One region of the Sphingobacterium sp. G1-14 genome, then DNA from elsewhere that is predicted to be linked to it. Evidence: riboswitches for the same ligand, from Rfam matches in the RefSeq annotation. Region 1 holds a riboswitch; each other region holds the start of a gene.

Region 1 (4,218 bases):
AAAACACTTACCTCGTCTAAATTTGGTGTAATCAGCGTTGCTAAAGGAAAAAGAAGTTCTATGCAGGCCTGAATTGTATCATCGTGAATGAGCTTGTGCCCGCTGGTCGAGACCATGACTGGATCAAATACGATAGGCCCTTTATATTCTTTTAAATAGCTGCTAATAAGCTCCACAAGTTCAATATTGTGTACCATTCCTATTTTGATTGCATCGGGATAGATATCGTCAAAAATAGCATCCAATTGGTCCTGGACGGCTGCTGTAGGAATTTCATAAATACGTCTTACACCTTGTGTGTTCTGAACGGGTAAGGCAGTTAAAACATTCATGGCATAACAACCTAATGCAGATATGGTTTTGGTATCTGCCTGTATACCTGCACCACCGCTACCATCGAACCCCGCAATGCTGAGTACGGTAGGGACGCGGTATTTTTTATCTTTTGTCATTTTAATAGTTCTTTTAGTTGTGCACTGGCAGCTCTGGGATCTTGACTTTGGCATATGGCCGAAACGACTGCAATGGAGTCTGCACCGGCATTCCAGGTCTCTTCTGCTGTTTGTAAATTCATCCTTCCGATAGCGATCAATGGTTTTTCCGTCCTACTCCGAAGTTGTTTTAAACCCGCAATTCCCCATTCAGTAACCGTATCTACTTTTGTTTTCGTAGAAAAAATGGGGCTTACACCAAGGTGGTCGACGGTGTACATTTGTTCACTTTCCAGTTGTTGCATGTCTTCTATGGACCAGCCTATGGTTAATTTATCACCATATTTTTCGCGAATAGCGAGCGGCTGCAAATCATTTTGACCCACATGTACTCCCCATGCCTCGATTTGGGCAGCGATTGCTACGGCATCATTGATCACGAGCGGAATACCATAATGATCGGTCAGTTTTTTCAAACGGATGGCTTTATCCAAAAATGTGGCCGGATCGTCAGCCTTTTCGCGCAATTGTATAAGATCGACTCCGCCAATAATGGCTTCTTCGGCAACATTGAGCCAATTTTGAGGATAACAGTCCCGCTCAGAAATTACCAAATATAAAGGGTAGGGAAAAAGCGGATTAATGCGCATAGCGTTTGATCTTGAGCTTTGATTTGAGACGTTCTGCATTGAGCTGATAGAGTTCATCATAGAGATTCAATTGCAGGGTGCCCGGTCCAGCTGCTGTTTGGGCAGCGAGTTCTCCCGCTAAGCTCAGAATGGATACACCGGCAACAGCTGCTTCAAAATATTGGTCTGTAACACCTAGAAATGCACCAATAAGCGCAGTAGCACTACAGCCAAGCCCAGTTACCTGTGTCATTAAAGGGTTGCCATTAAAAACTTCAACCCGATATTGCTGTGAAAGGATATAGTCTACTTCTCCAGAAATACAGATAATGGAGCCGGTTTGTTCTTGTAATAATTGGCCAAATCGGAGCGCATCTTTACTCGCTGTCGTGCTGTCGACTCCCTTTGTGTTCGGTTGGTTGAAATTGTACAGCGTCATGATTTCTGATGCATTTCCACGAATAACCGTGGGTTTGAGATCCAGTAGATTGGATAATAAATCATTGCGGAATGCTGATATCCCAGCACCAACAGGATCAAGTACCCATGGCCGTCCAATGGTATTGGCATGTTCGGTAGCAACCAGCATAGCTTCGGCAGTATCTTCACTCAAGGTGCCGATATTAATGACAAGAGCTTGTGCAATATCGACAACCTCGCGTACTTCTAATGGGCTGTGTACCATCACAGGGGACGCTCCTAGGGCTAAAAGTGCGTTGGCAGTATTGTTCATCACGACTAGGTTTGTGATGTTGTGTACAAGGGGTTTTTCGACCCTCAGCTGCTCTAATAAATTGATAATTGAATCTTCCATTTTTTTACATATGCTAAGATATACTGTGTGGCCTTGGAGGGAAGAAGAGCGATAGCCTGTGCAGTAAAGGAGTATGCTGTACAGTGGATTTTTGCTTTTCCCTACGCCGGTATAAACCGAATCAGGTTCAAAGGGACTATCTCAATTCTATACAGAATACCCCCAAAGCCAGACCAAACTTAAACAAAAAAGAGGACTTTTCATATCCGTCATTTTTCGATCATTAGCTTGTTGAATTAATCGGCCGGATTTTGATCGGCACTAATTTCAATGTATTCAACAGGGGTATAGGTAACCCGGGCAAAATTTTTGGTCAAAAGTTCGGTTTCCAAAATCTTTCCACCCTGAAACTTTAAAAATTTCTCGCGCCAAATCTCATTTTTCCGAAAGAACTGATTGTCTATTTTAAGAAATTGATGTTCTTTTTCAACGACATGGTACGCAAAATCCAGTTCTTGATCAATTCTTAATTCGCCCTCTAAACATTTGTCTGTGAACCAGAGATTTATTTGAAAGGTGTAAGGCGTGTTGTTGGTGAATTGATAGTCGCGGTAATTATAAAAGACGGTAGCTCCACTACCGAATGGCAAAACACGGCCATCGTCCGGAAATGGATCAAAAGAGTGGTGATAACGTTCATTGACGGTGAGTGGACTATGGATAACAAGCCAATGGATGAGGTTGGATATTTGACAGATTCCACCGCCAATACCCGCTCTTGCTTCACCAAAGGATAACTCCATGCCGGGCAGATATCCTTTTTTTACAGTGGGTAGTCCAACGAGTTTACAAAATGAAAAGGTTTCCTTCGGTCTGATCAGAATGCTATTAATCTGTGCTGCTGCAATTTTCAGGTTGGTAACTTTGTTAATCTGCAATTGCATATTATTTTCGCCTAGTTTTTTTAATAAGACAGACTGATGCTTTTTAATACGAAAGGGAAGTTTTTCAGTTGATTTAGCTGTGCTGTATTTCTTATTATCAAATAGCCAAACGGCTTTGCGCTGCACTCTTCTCGCCCATACTGCAATAAAATAGAGTATGGGATGAAGTTGACTGATCAGTTTTCTTTTTCTCAATTTGACGTTTATGTATCGCTATCAAAATTAGTGCAGAAATGTGTTTTTTGCCGAATTTCGTCGAATATTTTTTTGTCAAAATCAAGAATCTTATTGTCTGAGCTTAGTGCAGTTTTTCAGTTCGTTTAGTTGGTTTTCTTTGCCTGTATGTATTTCGCTGTTAACTTTCCCTCCTTGTTATAGATCAAGCTTTCGTAGGCACAGTTTCCGAGATCTTTTACAATAGATTTTTGTTGTAATACACCCTCATAATAAAACTCATCAATCGTTTCGTTGGCTCGGTACGATCGCTTGATTTCGGCTGTCAGTCGATCGCTTTGATCGAAGGTTTGGCGCAGCGAGTAGTCACTTGTTTCCGGACTATCATATTGATAGCGGACGCGACTTTCTCTTTGATCATTTCTGCCCGAAATCTCTTCAGTAATTCGATTCTGTTGATCATAACTGTAAATGGTCCAGTCTCTCCGTTGATAGACAAAATGAATGGATTCACTTTTTATAACCTGGAGTTTACTGTTCAAGTGATAAATCATCGCCGATTCAAATGTAGGATCGTAGGAAACAATGGTATTTGGGAGATACCGGTAAATTGTACTGCTGCTCCACTTACTATTTCGAAGGTACTGTATGGAGTCGATAAGTCCGAATTGATTATAGCATCTTTTGTTGTAATAATTATTTCCCCCGGAAAGATTGTTCGATGTGATCTCTTTGCCTTCTTCATATACAGTCGTCATAATTGCACCGGATTGCACCGCATTTTCGTCCGAAAACTGCTGCATTACATAAGTGCCGTCACATTTATTCTTACGCTGACTGTAATAAAGAGGAAGAGCGGAATTTGCGATAATAGCCGCTGCATATTGCCCGGATGGAATAAATTGAACTTGTGCGATTGAGTCAAAGAAATGTGAGGCATTATATTGTGCAGAAGCTTTCTTTGACGCAATTGGTGTGCTGGTGTTTAATATCGGTTTGGCTGCTGCCAGATAGGTATTACTATCGTATATGATCTTGGGTTTGGCTAATCCATCAAACAAGATCATGGCATGACGTTGCTTCAATGACAATACGTCGATGGTCCACTGGTGATTTTTAACGATGAATGTGAGTTTTTTTGCATCGGTTTTTGTGACCAGTAACTTTGTTGTGCTATAAGGTACTAATTTGAAAATCTCAGCAGCATTTTTTTCGTGTAGACGCATGATAAAATCAGTTGATTTATCGGACTCATTGGTTAGAAAAAGAACTGCATGCGTTGGGCT
Region 2 (4,218 bases), 390 kb from region 1:
GGGTGGGAATGTAGGACCAATCTGTCCAGGTACGTTGAATCTATAGATTCAACGTACCTGGACATTTGTAGGTCCGTAAAATGATACTTGCGCAAATGCAGGATATCAAGTCCTTCTTTAAACAAAGCATTTATAATCCCTATTTCAGAAGGGATCGTTTCTGCTGCTGTCAAAGCGATGATCATAAATAGATCTCTTTTCCTTGTGCGATGAATTCCTGCGATTTTTCCAGCATTCCTTGTGCGGCACTATCTCTGATTTCCTGCGTAATTTTCATCGAGCAAAATTTGGGCCCGCACATGGAGCAGAAGTGAGCCACTTTGGCCGCATCCGCAGGCAACGTTTCGTCATGATACTCCCGTGCGGTATCTGGATCCAGGGAAAGGTTGAATTGATCTTCCCACCTAAATTCAAATCTCGCTTTACTCAAGGCATTATCACGGTATTGTGCACCCGGATGTCCTTTGGCCAAATCGGCCGCATGGGCAGCTAGTTTATAGGTGATTACACCGTCTTTAACGTCTTTTTTATTTGGTAGGCCCAGATGTTCTTTGGGCGTCACATAGCAAAGCATCGCACATCCATACCAACCGATCATCGCAGCTCCAATGGCCGACGTGATATGGTCATAACCTGGAGCGATATCAGTTGTTAAGGGACCCAAGGTATAAAATGGAGCTTCGTCACAACAAGCCAATTGCTTGTCCATATTCTCTTTGATCAATTGCATAGGAACATGCCCTGGACCTTCGATCATCACCTGAACATCATGTTTCCAGGCGACCTTGGTGAGTTCGCTCAGTGTTTCGAGCTCAGCAAATTGAGCCGCATCGTTGGCGTCCGCAATGGCTCCTGGACGGAGACCATCGCCAAGTGAAAAAGCAACATCATATCGCTTCATAATCTCACAGATCTCCTCAAAATGGGTATAGAGAAAGTTCTCTTTGTGGTGGAAAAGACACCATTTGGCCATGATAGACCCACCTCTGGAGACAATGCCCGTTACTCGAGAAGCGGTGAGATGGATATAACGAAGCAGTACGCCGGCGTGTATGGTAAAGTACGAAACACCCTGTTCGGCCTGTTCAATCAAGGTATCTTTGAATATTTCCCAGGTAAGGTCCTCGGCCACCCCCTTCACTTTTTCGAGCGCCTGATAGATCGGTACCGTACCGATTGGAACGGGCGAGTTACGGATAATCCATTCGCGGGTTTCGTGAATATTTTTGCCAGTGGATAGGTCCATGATGGTATCGGCTCCCCAACGACAGGCCCATACCGCTTTTTCAACTTCTTCCTCTATACTTGAACTTACGGCGCTATTGCCAATATTGGCATTAATTTTAACAAGAAAGTTGCGCCCGATAATCATGGGTTCACTTTCAGGATGATTTATATTATTGGGGATGATCGCTCTTCCGGCAGCGATTTCCTCACGGACAAATTCTGGTGTAATAGCTTTATTATGTGTTCTAGCGCCAAAGTTTTGCCCTTTATGCTGATGATCCATTCCGGGGGTACTGGCCGTGAGCTGCTCGATACGTTGGTTTTCACGGATAGCAACGTACTCCATTTCTGGGGTAATGATGCCTTGCTTTGCATAATGTAATTGGGTGACATTCCTGCCGGCAGAGGCTACTTTCGGTTTATGGCTATACGCAAATCGGAGTTCATCTAACGTTGGATCAGAAAGGCGTTTTTGTCCATATTCAGAGCTTATGCCAGCTAGCTGTATGACATCCTGACGATCCAAGATCCACTGATCGCGAAGGCGAGGGAGGCCTTTTCGGATATCGATATGGACGGTATCATCCGTATAAGGTCCAGAAGTATCATAAATTGTTACCGGCGGATTAATTTCTACTTCTCCATTCGTTAATTTGGTTGGACTCAAGGTGATTTGACGCATGGCGACTTGAATAGGAAATAGTTTTCCGGATACAAAAATTTTCTTTGCATTTGGAAAGGGTGATTGCGTAATTGTTTCAGCTGTCATTTTTTTCTGTATTGGGTGAATTACTCGGTTGATTTTTTGGAAATGGCTATCCGCCCTGAGATGCGGTAATTAAGATAATCTGATCGTAAGGTTTAAGTGTTGTCGTAGCCCAGTCCTTTTTGGGGATGACTTTGTTGTTGATGGCTACAGCCACACCCTGAGTTTTGCCAGATAATTCCAAAAGCAACAAGCCTTCAAGTGAAGTAAGTGTGGGATCGAAAAATCGAATCTGATGGTTTATTGTAAGTTCCATTCCTTAATTTTTTTGGTAAAACTTTAGGAATGGCTACACAAAGGCACAGCAATGCACCTTGTAGACAGCTCACTTTTCCCTACGCCAGTATGATCCGGATCAGGTTCTAAGGGTAAAATCTCAGCCTGCACGAGCAGACACCCCTAAAGTTGCGACTAAGATAAGGTTATTTTTATGAAAGTTGCAAGAAATTTATTTTACAGACTTAGGCATATTGTGCAGGAAAGTACAGGTCAGTATGTGGGAAATATTTGATATATTAGTTTTTTGAATCAGCTAAAACAATTTAACAACCACCAAGAATAGTATCTTTTAATGCGTAGGATTTTATTGACAACACTGTTGTGTATCGCTAGCAACACTTATGCCCAACCTAAACACAACTGCAGCGCCGTGCAGTTGACATGCGAACATTTGGTCAATCCGTTGGGTATTGATGCAATTCACCCGAGACTTAGCTGGCGACTTGAGGACCAACGTAAAGGTGCGGTACAACAAGCTTATCAGATCCTTTTAGGGCAAGATTCGCTGGCATTACTGAAAGAGACAAAAGATAGCTGGGATAGTGGCAAACAGTTCAGCTCGGCTATGTTAGTGCCCTATAACGGCGCACAGTTAAAGCCACAGACTAAGTACTACTGGAAGGTTAAAATATGGGATAAGGATGGTGTATCAACACGTTCTGAAATAGCATCTTTCGAAACAGGAATGATGGGAATGGACCTTTGGAAAGGAAAATGGATCAGCGACAATAAGGATATTCATGCACGGGAAACGCCTTATTTTAGAAGAGAATTTAAGGCAAATAAGCAGATAAAATCTGCCCGCGCGTATATTGCCACAGCGGGATTATATGAACTTTCCATTAATGGCCAGCGCGTTGGCGACCACCGTCTGGATCCAATGTATACTCGGTTTGACCGACGCACATTGTATGTCGTGACGGACGTAACCCAGCAGCTTCAAAAAGGAGAGAACGCCATTGGCGTTGTTTTGGGGAATGGCTGGTATAATCATCAACCACTGGCCGTTTGGAACTTTGATAAAGCACCATGGCGGGCCCGGCCAACATTCTGTTTAGAACTGAAAATCGTTTATACAGATGGAACGACGGAAACCATTGTTTCGGATAAGCAGTGGAAGACTGCTTCGGGGCCAATCACCTATAATAATATTTACACTGGTGAGCATTACGATGCAAGACTGGAAATACCTAACTGGGATAAACCAAAATACGATGATTCGGCCTGGCCGGCTGTTCAGTATAGAAATGCGCCATCAGCGCATATCGTTTCCCAACAGATGGTACCGATTCGGCTCGTAAAGTCCTATAAGCCAAAATCAGTGACAAAGATAGACCAACGTACCTATGTGTTCGATATGGGCCAGAATATGGCCGGGATTACAAAAATTAGAGTGAAAGGAGCTGCGGGTACTATGCTGCGTATCAAGCATGGTGAGCGATTGCAGGCCGATGGGCATCTTGATCAGTCCAATATTGATGTTTATTATCGGGGCGATAAGGAAAAGGAGCCTTTTCAGACCGATATATTGACCTTAAGTGGCCGCGAGGATGAGTTTATGGCCAAGTTCGGTTACAAAGGGTTTCGTTATGTCGAGGTTAGCAGCAGTGCCGCAATTGCATTGGATAGTTCGGCTGTGACCGCCTATTTTATGCATAGTGATGTGTCTGCTATTGGACAGCTCAAGACATCATCAGCGTTGGTCAATAAACTATGGACAGCGACCAACAATGCCTACTTGTCCAATTTGATGGGCTATCCTACAGACTGTCCGCAACGGGAAAAGAACGGCTGGACAGGGGATGGGCACCTTGCGATTGAAACAGCTCTATACAATTTTGACGGGATAACAGTTTATGAAAAATGGATGGCGGATCATCGTGATGAACAACAGGAGAATGGTGTCTTACCCGATATTATTCCAACTGGCGGATGGGGCTACGGTA
Region 3 (4,218 bases), 2.0 Mb from region 1:
AAGCGACGTTAGCACCATGTTGTGCAAACACTTCTGCAATTTTTCTTCCGATTCCTTTTGATGCTCCTGTTACTAAAGCAATTTTTCCTTCGAGTATTTTCATCTGTATAAGTTATTTGTTCTTCAATTATTCACACTTAGGCATTTATGTCCATTTTCCACGCGCTGTCTTTCTCTCACAGCCCGTCTGTTACTGGAATTCAATACGAAACATGAACTCGTTTCCATTTGGTTTATCTTGGTTATGCCCCAGTGCTTGTGTTTTTTCGATGCCGTCGTATTAGCGAATAAATGATCTTGTTTTTTTAGCTATTGTGTACACTATTGCCTTTTGATGTTCTGCAAAAATGTTAAAACTATATTATAACACAAAATCTTTCGATAAATAACGGTTTAAAATAGAAAAACATTGTGTGCTGACCTTGTGTTTATGTTGGAGTGGAAGCGTGTTTTCAGGAAACAATTTTAGAATTTTACGGTAAGCGATCGCTCACTTAGGATTATTTTAATAAATCAATGGTATTTTTGAATAAGTGGTTCTAAAAAGTACAGTTTTTTGACAAAAGACTTGGACGTTTACCAAAAACTATATTAAATTTGCATCAATCACAAAAACATGAGCAAAAAATCAAATAAAGAAGTTGACGTTGTTCTGATCGGCGCCGGTATTATGAGTGCTACTTTGGGTACTCTAATCAATGAATTAAGCCCAGACGTTAATATTGAAATTCTTGAGCGTTTGGATGTTGTGGCTGCTGAAAGTTCTGACGCTTGGAATAATGCTGGCACGGGTCACTCTGCCTTATGCGAGTTAAATTATACCCCCGAACAGAAAGATGGTTCTGTAAAGATTGATAAAGCAGTTAAAATTGCAGAGCAATTTGAAGTGTCTAAGCAATTTTGGTCCTACCTCGTTGATAAAGGCATTATTGCCCAACCTGAAAATTTTATCCGTAGTATTCCACACATGAGTGCGGTTTTTGGTGAAAAAGATGCTAAATTCCTAAAGACAAGATGGGAAACATTGACGACCCAAAACTTGTTCAAAGGGATGGAGTATACCGAAGATACGGCATTGTTGAAATCGTGGATTCCATTGATGATGGAAGGACGCGAGGCCGATGAAAAAATCGCTGCGACAAAAATGGATCTGGGCACTGATGTTAATTTTGGGTCGTTGACACGTGATTTGATCGCTAATCTTGAAAATAAAGAAAATATTTCGATCTCCTTAAACCATGAAGTAATCGACATCGAACGTGAAGACGATGGCCGTTGGGAAGTGGAGGTCAAAGATTTAAAGACAGGAACAAAGAGAGAAATAAAAGCAAAGTTTGTATTTATTGGGGCCGGTGGCCACTCGTTGTTGTTGTTGGAAAAATCTGGAATACCCGAAGCAAAAGGCTATGGCGGATTTCCTGTAGGGGGCCAATGGCTACGTTGTGTAAATGAAGAGATCATTAATACACATCATGCGAAAGTGTATGGAAAAGCTTCTGTTGGAGCTCCTCCAATGTCTGTACCGCACTTAGATACACGTTATATTGATGGCAAACAAGCGTTATTGTTTGGACCATATGCAGGTTTCTCAACTAAATTCTTAAAACAAGGGTCTTACTTCGATTTACCTGCTTCTATCAAATTGTCCAATATCCGCCCGATGTTATCAGCCGGACTTGACAACTTACCTTTGACGAAGTATCTTATTACTGAAGTCATGAAGTCACCAAAAGATAAACTAGAGTCTTTAAAACAATTTATGCCTACAGCTAAATTGGAGGATTGGGTTATCGAGAAAGCAGGACAACGTGTTCAGGTCATCAAGAAAGATGAGAAGAAAGGTGGAATTTTAGAATTTGGTACAGAGGTCGTTTCTAGTGCAGATGGTTCTATTGCTGCGCTATTAGGAGCTTCTCCTGGAGCTTCGACGTCAGTTGCTATCATGATCAGCCTGTTGAAGAGATGTTTCCCTGAACGTGCGAAATCAGATGAATACCGTAAAAAACTACGTGAAATGATTCCTTCACACGGGAAATCATTGAACGATGATGCGCAACTATGTAAAGAAACGCGTACGCGTACGCACAAAGCGTTGAAATTGATTGATATAGAATAATCAATTCGACAGAAAATATACTTATGGGGTGCTTGGAATGACCATGGTCATTCTCGGCTGAGATTATACCCAATAAAAGCGATTGTACCTCCTTGTACAATCGCTTTTATATACCTGATCCAGGTAATGCTGGCGTAGGGATTTAATTTCAATAAAAACGTCCGTTTTTCTCCCATAGGTTTATTATGAACTACACGAAATAATAAACAAGGCGATGACTTCTGAAACAATTTTCGAAGCTTTTATAAAACAGATTCAACAGGCCACCATCGCGGAATGGCTAGGGGTATCCTTTGGTGTTTTACAGGTTTGGTTTTCCCGGCAAAATAAATCGATCAATTACATTTTTGGGATTATTGGTATCTTAATTTCTGTTTACGTATTATTCCATGCGAAACTATATGCAGAAATATTACTACATCTCTATTATTTGATCATGAGCATCTATGGCTGGATCTATTGGAAATATAGTAGCGATGTTGCTGCTCCCATAACGCATTGTGAGCCGAAAGAATGGTGGATAGTAGGGGGAATCTGCGCTCTCGGTTTTCTGTTGTTTTATTTCGGATTGGTCCATTTAACGGATTCTGATGTACCGCTTTGGGACTCTGCAGTTTCCTGCACAGCTTGGGCAGGGATGTGGTTATTGGCAAAACGGAAGATAGAAAATTGGATATTGTTGAATATCAGTAATCTGATGGCAATTCCTTTACTGATCCATAAAGGGTTATTTCTTTATTCGGGCTTGACCTTGTTTTTATTTGTTATGGCATTTAGTGGATATTTTAATTGGAGGAGAATAATAAGTGAAGAAAGATATGCAACTCAATAGCGAAGATATTGCTATTCTGAAAGATAATCAGGCTAAGGGAATCCATCAGAAAACATTGTCGGATGGACAGCTCGAACTGATTTTTCGTCGGAAATGGTTTAAGATTTGGGTTCCACCTGCATTGGGTGGATTGGGGTTAAGTCTACCTGAAGGGCTCAATTTATTGGCTGACCTGGCTTATTGGGATGGGGGATTAGCTTGGACAGTAACGTTATGCTCAGGAGCAAATCTCTTTGTCGGTTTTATTGATCCGGTTTTAGGAGATCAGATTTTCAAAACGGATCGGGTTTGTTTTGGCGGCAGTGGGCAGGTATCAGGTACAGCTACACGTGAAGGTGAACATTATCGGCTCCGCGGTTTTTGGAGATATGCAACCGGAGCTCCTCATTTAACCCATTTTACCTTAAATGCTGCAATTCAGGAGGCAGGAAAACCCGTGTTGGACGAAAAAGGTGAACCACTGATAAAATCATTTTTTGTGGATCGTGATCATGTACTGGTGCATTACGACTGGGATACATTTGGATTGGAGGCTACGGCTTCGCATTCCTTTTCGCTGGAAGACATACTCGTTGATGGTAGGCAGTCTTTTGATATTGATGCGGCAAAAAGTACACGTAGCGAGCTGTTGTATCAATATCCCTTTATGCCTTTTGCGGAATTGACTTTACTGGCCAACTTTACGGGAATGTATAAGCGCTTTTTGGATTTAATCGAAAAACTATTTGTGTTAAAAAGCAATCAATCCAAATGGGAGAAGACTGAAAGTAAAGAAGCGTTTAGGGTACTCGATGACTTTCAGCAAGATTATGTTAATCGGAGGGAAGCAATAATGAATTTGGCCGTTCTTTCTTGGGTAAATCTTCATGATGGCAATGATAATGCAGCAATTTATGAACAGATAGGGATACAAAGTCGAGATTTTGTGGAATGTATCTTGACAAATACAATAAGACTCTATCCGCATACCGGAATCTCGGGGGCCGCCATTGATCATGAAATCAATATAATCTTCCGGAATATTTTTACGGCTTCGCAGCATAAGTTACTACAGAAGAGTTTATAACAAAAAAGACTATCCTAGGATAGTCTTTTTTGTTATAAAAGAACGTGTAGATCGCCAGACTTGGTTAGAAGTTTTGCTACCGTAAATAATTTCTTATCTTGTTGCTTGAAATAACCAATTGTAAGCATAAGAGAAGTTTGTGTTTGATTAAAAGTTTATTTGTAATATTATTGTTTAATTTTTTTTGTCAGGTGCTAATGGCAC
Region 4 (4,218 bases), 2.5 Mb from region 1:
CGACCTTTAAGAAATTACTGAAATCATTTTTTTGTGATTTCCCGAAGTAATATTTATCGTCAAGAAAACCTGTTGATGCATATTGTGCCCAAATCACCTGGCCATAATGTTTTCCTTTGTATTGATTATAAGCTCCACCCCAAGTAATTTCAAGCTGATCATTCGGTCTGTAATTTAGGGCATAGGTCATGCCATAAAAATAATTATCAAGCCATCTCCTGCGGACGAGATCTGTTTTTTGTATGGTATCTTTACCAATGATGACGTTAGGCAAACCGTATTTACTTAGTTTATCTCCGGGTCTCATTTCTTCATAGTAACCATAACCTCTTGTATAGTGTAGGGCTGTATTGAGCGTCAATTTGTCGTTCAGGATATTGGTATAATGAAGTTGATGATGTTTCTGCGTATAATTATCTGTTTGATTTTGATACGTATATAGATTATAATCCCGGCCGGCGTTCATGAAACGATCCTTCTCTGCGCCCGAGATTTCGAGTGCATTATCTGCATAGTCATCCATGCGTGATCGATCGCCAGTAATCAATGGTTCGGGAACGCCATTCCAGGCTTGATATGTCTTTTCTTTTCCCCAGAATACAATTCCTTTTAAAATATGTTTCTTGCCATAATAACCTCCGTCCACATAAAAAGATTGTAAGTCTGAACTACCTCTTTCGATATAACCATCGCTACTGATTCGAGATAATCTGGCATTGAAGGCAAATTTGTCGTTAATTAGCCCGGTACCTACCTTGACTGTATTTTTCCAGGTATTGTAGGAGCCAAATGAATTGTTGAGCTCTGCGTAAGGGGTTTCGACTAACGTATTGGACTGAATATTTAATGAGGCTCCAAATGATCCGGCACCATTCGTCGAAGTCCCAATACCACGCTGAACTTGGATGCTCTCGGTAGAAGAGGCAAAGTCGGGAAGGTTTACAAAAAATGAACCCATGCTCTCCGCATCATTTAAAGGGATTCCATTTAATGTTACGTTGATTCGTTGATTATCCGATCCCCTGATTGTCATTCCGGTATAACCTATACCTGCACCGGCATCGGAATTGACCTGCACGGATGGAGTCTGATTTAAAAGGAATGGAATATCCTGGCCGAGGTTATTACGCGTTATTTCTTCTTTGGAGATGTTTTTAAAGGTTGTAGGAGCATTTCTTTTGGCACGGGTAGATTGAACAAGTACCTCTTCCATTTGAATTGTACTAGGTTCTAACGCTACCGTAAGCTCCAAATTGTCTTTAACATCCACATTTTGGCTCCATGTTTTATATCCAAGAGAAGATACCTGGATCTGGTGCTTACCTGTATTGATACGATATAGTTTAATCAGTCCATTTTTGTCCGATTGGCCAGCGAAGGATGCTTGTCCATCTATGGATATGGAAACATACTGTAAGGGGGTCTGATTAGTATTGTCTACAGCTTTAATTGTCAGATTTTGTTGCGCAATGGCAATTTGGCTTGAAATAGTAGCTAAGGAGCTACAAATCAAAAATTTGATCATGGTAATGTATTTTGTTTGAGTTAAACAAATCATAGCAAGGGGTTACTATGACCGCACTATTTAACTAACCTCTCCCTACGCCAGCATTATCTGGATCAGGTGTACAGAATTTAATCTGTTGGGTATAATCTCAGCCTTTATTTGTGTTCCTGACAAAACAAGGCACCCCTATTCGATGCTGCGAATATATAAATTTAAAATTGAAATGAAGTATAAAGAAGTAATTTATGACAAATGGAAAAGAGTGGATTTGCGGTATTATTTCTTTTTGGTTAAAAATTTGTGCAAATTGTTGTTTTTGGTATTTATTGTTCTTTTTAGGTACCTTGGCATGAATTTTTCTACTAGAGGTATGTATTCATACAGGTCAAAAAATTTTAGTTACTAAATTGATAGTGAGGAGATAAAATGTTAAAATATTTAAGCGCTAATTATATTCTGCCGATTACTTCAATGCCAATAAAAGACGGTATTGTTTCGGTAGATGAGGAGGGGGTAATTCAAGGTATCTATGACCCAACTTCATTTACACCTTCAGATAAAACGAAGGTTGAGAGATATGAAGGAGTGATAATTCCAGGTTTTATCAATGCACATTGCCACATTGAATTGTCGCATATGAAAGGTATTGTTCCTAAAGGTACGGGGCTTCCGAGCTTTCTCAGTAAGGTGATGACAACGCGGTCGGCATCGATGAAAAAAATAGATGACGCTATGGCCAAAGCCGATCGAGATATGTACGAAAATGGTATTGTCGCAGTCGGAGATCACGCCAACACTGATAATTCTTCAAAATTGAAGGAAGATTCACAGATATTATATCACACATTTGTGGAGGTGCTCGGAATTGAACCTGAAGAAGCTGACTTTAAGTTAAAGGAGGCTAAATCGTTGACCCAAGAGTTTAGGAATGGGCATGTATCCATTACTCCGCACGCTCCCTATTCTTGTTCGAAGGTCCTTTTTAAGAAATTCAAGAAGATGGTTCCGGAAACAAATATTATCAGTATTCACAATCAAGAAAGTGAAGAGGAGAATAAACTGTTCCGTTATAAAATGGGTGAGTTCTTGGACTTTTATAAAAGTATAGGAAAAAATGCTGATGCGATTAAGGCGCAGGCAAGAAATTCGATTCAGTCTTATCTTCCTTATTTGCCTTATCCAAATAAATTATTGTTGGTTCATAACACCTATACCTCTCTTAAAGATTTGGATTTTGTAGAGCGTATGGATCGTGATGTGATGTGGTGTCTCTGTCCAAAAGCCAACCTTTATATTGAGGGAACATTACCAAAGGTTCAGAATTTTATGAATGCCGGACAGCGTTTGGTAATCGGAACGGACAGTTTAGCTTCAAACGATACATTGTCCATTTTGGAGGAGCTAAAGGTATTGCATGCGCACTTTGAGGATCTGGATTTCTTGCAGACTATTCAATGGGCTACAATCAATGGTGCTATCGCGTTGAACATTGAGAATGAATTTGGCTCACTTGAAGTGGGTAAAAAACCTGGGATTGTGTTGTTGCAAGGTATGGAACACATGCGCCTAAATGAAGATGTTAAGGTAAAACGTTTAGCGTAGTATTTAATTCCCCAAAACTTCTGTACTTTTGCTCTTATTGAACCGTCCATGACTATAATAACGAAACTATAGTCATGGTAAGTTCCATCTGACCGATGGAAGAAAAAATAAGTTACAGATGAAACATTTGAATATTTCAATAAGAGGTAAAGTACAGGGGGTCTTTTTTAGATTGACAACCAAGGCGGTTGCAGATCAAGTCGGTGTTAGAGGCTTTGTTGTCAATTTAAAAGATGGTTCTGTCTATATAGAGGGCGAGGGCGACGATTTTGCACTAGATTCACTGTTGGAGTTCTGCCAAGAAGGACCCGAGGGTGCAATCGTTGAAAGTGTTGAGGTAAAGGAAGGCGAAATGAAGGGCTTTTCCAATTTTGAAGTAGTTAAAAGAGTTCAATCTTAAGCCGTTTCGCCTTGTCAGTACTTAAAAAATTCGCCGGACAGACCATGATTTATGGCCTGAGTACGATTATAGCCCGTATGCTGTATTTCGTCATGACGCCATTGTATGTCCTCAAATATCCACCTGCGTCCTACGGAATATTTACTAATATGTACGCCTGGGCATCCATGATCAATGCCGTTTTGGCATTTGGAATGGAAACAACTTTTTTTAGGTTTCTCCAAAAAGTCGAAGAAAAGGATAAAAAGCAGGTTTTCAATAACAGTTTTATCGTCATTGCTTCTTTGGCAACATTATTTTTTATTACGGCCATAGTCTTTGCTGGCACTATTGGTAGCTGGTTGAATAAGGGAACTTACAATGCCGATTACGAGAGCTATGTGAAGTATTTCGCCCTCATATTGGCATTGGATGCTTTAGCTATTGTTCCTTTTGCGAAATTGAGATCGGAGGGAAGGCCTATTCGATTTGGTGCTATTAAATTGGCCAACATCGGTATTATGGTTATTCTTAACCTATTCTTTATTGCGCTAGTTCCCTATCTGATAAAAGATGGTGGTACTTTGGGTAATTGGTGTTCCGGTTGGTATAGAAATGAATGGATAGGTTATGTATTTATTTCTAATATTGTGGCAAGTGCAGCAACCTTTCTATTGCTCCTTCCTGAAATGAGGGGTTTCTATTTTAAACCGGAAAAGCAGCTAATCTT

Evidence for each region. A riboswitch is a leader RNA that binds a small molecule or an ion and turns the genes downstream of it on or off. The one in region 1 is predicted to bind thiamine pyrophosphate.
Region 2: it holds a riboswitch for thiamine pyrophosphate, as region 1 does, so the genes downstream of both, thiS (sulfur carrier protein ThiS) here and thiM (hydroxyethylthiazole kinase) in region 1, are expected to answer to the same signal.
Region 3: it holds a riboswitch for thiamine pyrophosphate, as region 1 does, so the genes downstream of both, pnuC (nicotinamide riboside transporter PnuC) here and thiM (hydroxyethylthiazole kinase) in region 1, are expected to answer to the same signal.
Region 4: it holds a riboswitch for thiamine pyrophosphate, as region 1 does, so the genes downstream of both, CBM24_RS01925 (TonB-dependent receptor) here and thiM (hydroxyethylthiazole kinase) in region 1, are expected to answer to the same signal.

What each region holds. Positions count from the first base shown of each region.
Region 1 is NZ_CP021381.1:4,227,859-4,232,076, reverse strand. Features, by position in the region: gene thiD (bifunctional hydroxymethylpyrimidine kinase/phosphomethylpyrimidine kinase) at 1-452, opposite strand, end outside; gene thiE (thiamine phosphate synthase) at 449-1,081, opposite strand; gene thiM (hydroxyethylthiazole kinase) at 1,071-1,874, opposite strand; TPP riboswitch at 1,956-2,048, opposite strand; gene CBM24_RS18375 (VanW family protein) at 2,111-2,953, opposite strand; gene CBM24_RS18370 (hypothetical protein) at 3,079-4,218, opposite strand, start outside.
Region 2 is NZ_CP021381.1:3,838,187-3,842,404, reverse strand. Features, by position in the region: gene CBM24_RS16610 (thiamine phosphate synthase) at 1-185, opposite strand, end outside; gene thiC (phosphomethylpyrimidine synthase ThiC) at 182-1,996, opposite strand; gene thiS (sulfur carrier protein ThiS) at 2,043-2,249, opposite strand; TPP riboswitch at 2,309-2,404, opposite strand; gene CBM24_RS16595 (alpha-L-rhamnosidase) at 2,565-4,218, shown strand, end outside.
Region 3 is NZ_CP021381.1:2,276,386-2,280,603, forward strand. Features, by position in the region: gene fabG (3-oxoacyl-[acyl-carrier-protein] reductase) at 1-103, opposite strand, end outside; gene CBM24_RS09430 (malate:quinone oxidoreductase) at 617-2,116, shown strand; TPP riboswitch at 2,131-2,275, shown strand; gene pnuC (nicotinamide riboside transporter PnuC) at 2,331-2,948, shown strand; gene CBM24_RS09440 (acyl-CoA dehydrogenase) at 2,935-4,014, shown strand.
Region 4 is NZ_CP021381.1:442,592-446,809, forward strand. Features, by position in the region: gene CBM24_RS01925 (TonB-dependent receptor) at 1-1,525, opposite strand, end outside; TPP riboswitch at 1,580-1,705, opposite strand; gene CBM24_RS01930 (amidohydrolase family protein) at 1,934-3,109, shown strand; gene CBM24_RS01935 (acylphosphatase) at 3,228-3,509, shown strand; gene CBM24_RS01940 (lipopolysaccharide biosynthesis protein) at 3,554-4,218, shown strand, end outside.